DNA from 2 places in the Paenibacillus vandeheii genome. Region 1 is predicted to be linked to the other one. Evidence: riboswitches for the same ligand, from Rfam matches in the RefSeq annotation. Region 1 holds a riboswitch; the other holds the start of a gene.
What was found. Region 1 has a riboswitch for FMN ahead of ribD (bifunctional diaminohydroxyphosphoribosylaminopyrimidine deaminase/5-amino-6-(5-phosphoribosylamino)uracil reductase RibD). Riboswitches for the same ligand answer to the same signal wherever they lie in the genome.
Positions count from the first base shown of each region.

Region 2: another riboswitch for FMN. It lies ahead of P5G61_RS13845 (DMT family transporter); the one in region 1 lies ahead of ribD (bifunctional diaminohydroxyphosphoribosylaminopyrimidine deaminase/5-amino-6-(5-phosphoribosylamino)uracil reductase RibD).

Region 1 covers NZ_JAROCD010000005.1:126,743-130,156, forward strand. Annotated here, with positions in the region: gene lysA (diaminopimelate decarboxylase) at 1-359, shown strand, start outside; gene P5G61_RS10915 (peptidylprolyl isomerase) at 577-1,008, shown strand; FMN riboswitch at 1,157-1,320, shown strand; gene ribD (bifunctional diaminohydroxyphosphoribosylaminopyrimidine deaminase/5-amino-6-(5-phosphoribosylamino)uracil reductase RibD) at 1,678-2,781, shown strand; gene ribE (riboflavin synthase) at 2,822-3,414, shown strand, end outside.
Region 2 covers NZ_JAROCD010000006.1:282,438-285,851, reverse strand. Annotated here, with positions in the region: gene P5G61_RS13850 (amidase) at 1-691, opposite strand, end outside; gene P5G61_RS13845 (DMT family transporter) at 830-1,810, opposite strand; FMN riboswitch at 1,955-2,107, opposite strand; gene P5G61_RS13840 (DinB family protein) at 2,190-2,687, opposite strand; gene P5G61_RS13835 (CGNR zinc finger domain-containing protein) at 2,824-3,384, shown strand.

The DNA of each region.
Region 1 (3,414 bases):
TGACCGATAATCCACGTCCAGCACTGTATGAGTCCAAATATGAAGCTGTATTGGCTAACCGTGCAAATGAGGCTGCTCAGGAGACGGTATCTATTGCTGGTAAATGCTGTGAAAGCGGCGATATGTTGATTTGGGATCTCGACCTGCCTAAAGTGCAAAGCGGCGATTTGCTCGCGGTAGCTTGCACAGGCGCGTACAACTACTCTATGGCCAGCAACTATAACCGGATCCGTCGTCCGGCAGTGGTGTTTGTCAAAGATGGTCAAGGGGATGTTGTCGTACGCCGTGAGACGTATCAGGACATCATTCAGAATGATCTGGTACCTGAGCGCATTGCCAAACAGCCAGTCATCCGTTAATCCAAAACATAGTTGAGTTTTATAAAAGAAGACCAAAAAGGATGATCCTTTTTGGTCTTCTTTTGCATCTTTAGGCAAGCATTTCAAAAAATCTTGCTGATTATTTTGCGATCAATGCAATTTCGGTGTACACTAAGAAAAGTGCTATAAAGCTTGGCCCAGGGTCAAGCGTTCTGGCACCATTAACGATGGTCAATACGAAAGGAGTCATTTACATATGGCGAAACAAGCGAAAATCAAAATGGCAAACGGCGGAGAAGTTGTAATCGATCTGTTCGATCAAGAAGCTCCAAACACAGTGGCAAACTTTGAGAAACTGGCTAACTCCGGTTTCTACAACGGTCTTGTATTCCACCGTGTTATTCCGGGCTTTGTAGCTCAAGGCGGCTGCCCTAATGGTAGCGGTGCAGGCGGTCCAGGTTACACAATCAACTGTGAAATCAACCCGAACAAACATGAGCGCGGAACATTGGCTATGGCACATGCAGGCCGTAACACAGGCGGAAGCCAGTTCTACATCTGCTACCAACCGCAACCACATTTGGATGGACAACATACGGTATTTGGTAAAGTAACCAAAGGTATGGAGTTCGTAGATGCTTTTGAAGGTAAAGACAAAATGGAGACTGTTGAAGTTGTAGAAGCTTAATCAGGATCTCTGTAAGGAAACCGTTTCGCTTTGGCGAGACGGTTTTTTTATTGCACTTAAGCTTATTAAAAGTTAGTATGTGACAAAAAGGAACAAAAAACAATTGATTTTTTGGCGTTAAAGTGCTAACATCCAATTAATAACGCAACGAATCCTTCAGGGCAGGGTGTAATTCCCTACCGGCGGTGATGCAGTATGTGAGGATATCTATCCAGCATTGATGCAAAGTCCGTGACCCGTCTGCCTGTGGCAGATGGCTGATCTGGTGTAATTCCAGAACCGACAGTATAGTCTGGATGGGAGAAGGAGAGGGTGCTGTCCTAATGGGCCGCATTCCGCAGTAGTGTTGCTGTACAGTTTGTGACGAATTCATTTCCTGTGCAGGGAGAAATCCGGTTAATTCCGGCAATCTTCATACATATGCCACATCATAGAAGCTCTTTACCTGTAATTGAAGTTCATTAAGGTATGTGTCTGCTTTCACTTGCCTGAAATGAAGCTTTGGGCGAAGTGTTGTTGGCCTGTATCCATACTACTGCTGGTGACACATGTCTCTCATCATCCCCATCGAACGGTTTGTTCGACGGGGATTTTTTATTGGATATGGAACATGCCTCTCTGTTGGAAGGGAGGTCTATAACTGAGATTTTAACCGTGGGGTGAACGGACTTGGAAATGATTAATGATGAATTTTATATGGCGTTGGCACTGGATATGGCAGAACGGGCACAAGGACAGACCGGAATCAATCCGGTAGTAGGTTGTGTCGTTGTAAAAGAAGGACGAATCGTGGGCCTCGGAAGTCATCTCAAACGGGGGACGGGCCATGCAGAGGTTCATGCATTGAACATGGCGGGCAATGATGCAGAAGGCAGTACAGTGTACGTTACACTCGAACCTTGTAGTCATTATGGCAAGACTCCACCATGCAGCGAACGCCTTATTCATGAAAAAGTAAAACGTGTCGTCGTATGCTGCGAAGATCCAAATCCGCAAGTATCCGGCAGAGGCATCAGCATGCTGCGTCAACAAGGGATTGAAGTCGAAGTTGGTGTACTGCGTGAGCGCGGCAGACGCATGAATGAGAAATTCATTAAATACATTACAACAGGTCTCCCCTTTGTGACTTTAAAAACGGCCTCTACACTGGATGGCAAAATTGCAACTCGTAGCGGGGACAGCAAATGGATCTCCAACGAGTCGGCTCGGGAGATCGTGCATGCCCTTCGTCATCGACATCAGGGCATTATGGTTGGTGTGGAAACCGTGATTGCAGACAATCCGGAGCTCACGACAAGATTGCAAGTGGAAGGCATCAGCCCGGTGCGAATCGTAGTAGATTCCAAGCTGCGTCTGCCTGTAGGCTCCAAAATGGTCAAGGATGGACTTGTACCGACATGGGTGCTTACAACGGATGAGGCAAGTCCTGAAGCGGCTGAGCGGCTGGAAGCCTACGGTGTGGAAATTATCCGCTGTGGTCCTGGACCACGTGTAGATCTACTAAATGCACTCAGCAAGCTCGGTGAGCGCGAGATCGGATCGATTCTGCTTGAAGGCGGGGGCACACTGAATGGGGCTATGCTGGAAGCACGATTGGTAGACCGACTGCTTATGTTCATTGCTCCGAAAATTGTCGGAGGATACGATACGCCAGGCAGTTTCCGCTTCGAGGGAGTTGAGCGTATGAGCCAGGCGATTCAATTACATCAGCTGGAAATTGAGCAAGTTGGAGATAATATCAGCATTGGCGGAATTCCAGTCTGGCCTGAATAAATGAGCTTACGATAATGAAATAAATAAAGGAGGCGGCAGCATGTTTACCGGTTTGGTGGAAGAAGTCGGTCAGATCCGGCGTATAGGTCGGAAAGGCGAAGCGATGGTCCTGAATATCGGAGCTTCCGCCATCATGAACGACTTGAAGATTGGCGATAGTGTAGCGGTAAACGGGGTATGCTTAACTGCGACAACCCTGGAGGGTGGTGGTTTTACTGCCGATGTGATGCCTGAAACATATCGACACACCAATCTCAGTCAATTGCAATCCGGCAGCAAAGTCAATTTGGAGAGAGCGATGCTCTCAGGTGGTCGTTTTGGCGGGCATATCGTTCAGGGCCATGTCGATGGTACCGGAGTCATTGGCAGCATTACACGTGACCAGAATGCGATTGTTTTCGAGATTAAACCTGATGATACGCAGTTGTTTAAATATTTAATACCTAAGGGGTCTGTAACCCTGGATGGAATTAGTTTAACGGTTGTGCAAACTTCACAGACTGCATTCACAGTATCCATTATTCCACATACGATTGGTGAGACCGTATTAAATGTCAAAAAGACAGGCGACACCATCAATATTGAGTGTGATATTTTGGGTAAATATGTGGATCATCTGCTCCACTATGGTAA
Region 2 (3,414 bases), on a different contig from region 1:
TATCCAGTAAAGCAGCGCTGTCGCGAACAGAGCGGGATAGGGCAAAATCAATCGATGCACCCTGCCACTGACGACCGACCCCCGGCCCTACGGGTGTACGTCCACGTGTAGGCTTGAGTCCGAACAATCCGCTGAATGAAGCAGGGATTCGGATTGAACCGCCGCCATCACTGGCTCCCGCAAGCGGTACAATACCCGAGGCTACTGCGGCAGCAGCACCTCCACTTGAACCACCTGGCGAGTGATTGGTATTCCATGGATTACGACTTGGGCCGTGAAGACGGGGCTCGGTAATATTTTTCAGACCGAATTCCGGCGTGTTGGTATGACCAATGATAATGAATCCTGCATCACGCAGGCGGGAAACGAAATTGGAATTCCGTTGTGCACGATGCTCACGGAGAAGACGTGAACCCGAGGTGAGAATTTCACCCTCCATGGATTGGGATATATCTTTTAAGAGCAAAGGCACGCCTGCAAAAGGCTGTTCTCCCGGGCGAACCATCCCCGCTTCCTGACGTGCACGTGTTTCATATGTACGAATAACCGCGTTAAGCTGCGGATTCACTTCTTCCAAGCGAGCATATGCCGCTTCCAGCAATTCGACCGGAGATATCTCCCTGGCGCGAACCAATTCAGCCAAACCTATGGCATCGTAGGATGTATATGAAAATGATGAAGATGGAGACATAATGATCGTTCCTCTCTAAATTGACTTGATCTACTATTCCATATGTCATCGTACCACCGGAATAGTGAAAAGACAAAAGGCACTGTACATCTCAATGGATGTGCAGTGCCTTGACTAATTATTTTGTAAGAAATTCAATCAATTCGTACGAATCTTGGGTGCTGCGTCAGCCGGACTCGCTGAGCGTTCCTGCTGCTTGGAGATGGCGAACAACGCAATCCAGATGAGGATGAACCCAACCAGCTGCTCCCAAGTAATTAGCGTACGGAATGCAATCCAGTTTACCAGCACACCAGCCATCGGGAAGCTCAGTTCCGCAAGCGTGGCAACAGAAGCTTTGGTGGAAGAGAGGCCTTTGTAATATAACAGAAGACTCAGCAGTCCAGGCAGCAATGCCTGACCTAGAATATTAAGTGCCACAGCTGCCTGTTCACCTGTAGCCGATGGGAATGTCCAGGCAGCCCCTTCGTTCCACGTCATAAAGATCAGCAGTGGCAAAGCGACGACAAAGCGAAGGGAGGTAACCGTCTCATAACGGGTTTGCCCCAGCATCAGCCGCCCCATAACCGTTGAACCGCCCCACAATGCAGCGGCTCCCAGCGATAACAGGCTGCCAGCATGAACCCAGTTGTCCCAGTTCCCAAGAGGAAGGGTAAATCCGAACGTAAGCAGGTACGTTCCTGCAAGTGCTATAATAAATAGTCCACCGAAGCGGCGTGGCAATGTTTCTTTTAAGAGTAACTTAGCCAGAACAATCGCAAATAACGGCTGCATCTTTTGCAATAACAAGACGGTATTGGGATCGTTATGTGTAAGCGCAAGAGTAAATAATACCGTAGCGAGAGCAGATCCTCCCCAGGAGATAAAGATTACGGCAATCCAGTGACGTGCACGCAGGTTTTTCAGATCAGCACGGAACTTCCACAGGACGGGAATCGCCACAAGACTGACAATAATATGTTCCACCAGCACAATCTGAGTGGAGGTCATCGTTTTGAGCAAAATAATACGAAACAGTGGATCTACACCCCACAGGGCGGCTCCGAGTACGACGAGCCAAAATCCGGTATTGCTTCGTTCCTTACGATAAACGGTTGATGCAGTTTGGGTCTTTTCCATATTCAGGACTCCTTCGTCAGAACACGGAATCTTCAGTTGGCAAAATCGACAAAAGCCCCCGTTTTGGTATACACCAAATAAACGGGGGCTCAATCATTGACATGTCATACGGAAAGAAGCCTATCCGTAAAGGCATGCCAATGTGTTGATCTTCTCTCATCCGGACTGTACCGTCGGCCTTGGAGTCACACCAAGTCAGTCGCTGAATGACCTAAGTTGAGTCAAACAGCGAGTCGCGGGCTGGTTCCGAAGAACATCACCGCCGGTTGGGAATTGCACCCTACCCCGAAGATCCTATTCAATTATATGTGTATTGAACAAGCTGTAACATTAATAAGTTCATCTTATTCCTGTAAGCGCTAGCAGTTCAAGTGTTTTTTTAGAATATGATATTCCAGCTTCCTTGTTGTCTGCGTAGTAATACAATCTGACCTGCATGATAGGCATCGTGAAGTATCCAGCGGGCAAGTTCATGTGCCCATTTTTCATTCGTATCCATGTAAGGGGCTTCGAGGTCGGAATCCTCTAATGAAGCGAGCTGATCACGAAGCTGCTCGGCTAATTGTGTTGTATTTTGCATAAGCGTACTCCAGCCAGCGGTGTCGGAAGGGTCCCCGGAGTCTCCGAAGGTAGATTCATTGTTTTCGGCAGGTGTAGCGGAAGGAGGTGTGCCCTGAATGCGACTCAACAAACGAAAATTGTAATAATACATATGGTTAACCAACTGCCAGATGCTTGATCCACCGGTTGATGGAACCCAGGCTGCCTGTTCGGCAGTCAGTCCATCGAGCGCCTTGGATAAGGGCACAATCCAATTACATTGGTCCCAGGTGTCATCTTTCTGAATAAGCAATAGTTCTGTTGCTGAGGTAGTCATTAATTTTTTCCTCCCTAAAATGAATTCATGGTAACTAGCTAAACTTCTTAAAAGTGGTTACAATTAATATAACCTAAACTTGAATGAATGTAACTATCTTTTTGATTTTAAATGGTTACATTTTAGCGGAGGTACTATGGATAGACTATGGACTGATTTTGTGAACAGTGATTATCATGACTGGCGTGGCGGAGATCGTTCGGAGGACAGGCTTGGCAAAACCGAATGGCAGGAAGCATTCATTAAACAATGGCAACTGAACGCGCCTATACCTGCTTCTTCCGAAGAAGAGGGGACTCTGAGAAGCTTCAGAGGCGAATTGCAGGCTCTTGCAACTCGTTTATCTGCTGGAAACCCATTATCGGACAAGGACCGGGAATGGCTTAATGCCGTGATGGGAGAAGGTGAGGTTACCAGAAAGCTGTACTCTGGAGAAGAGGGACTGAAACTTTCGCTGGTTCCTGTAAAATTTCATTGGCAGCAGGTTATGGCTGAGGTCGCAGCTGATTTTGCCGTCACAGTGGTTGAAGGGGATGCAGGAAGGATTCGAATCTGTGATAATTCGGACTGCCGATGGTTTTTTTATGATGATACGCGCAGTCGGACCCAGAGATATTGTGATGACAAGATGTGCGGTAACCTGATGAAAGTTAGAAGATTTCGGGCAAAACGGAAGGTGGATCAGCAGAAAGAGTAAGGTATATGTATAGAATGTGTTATTTGCTGA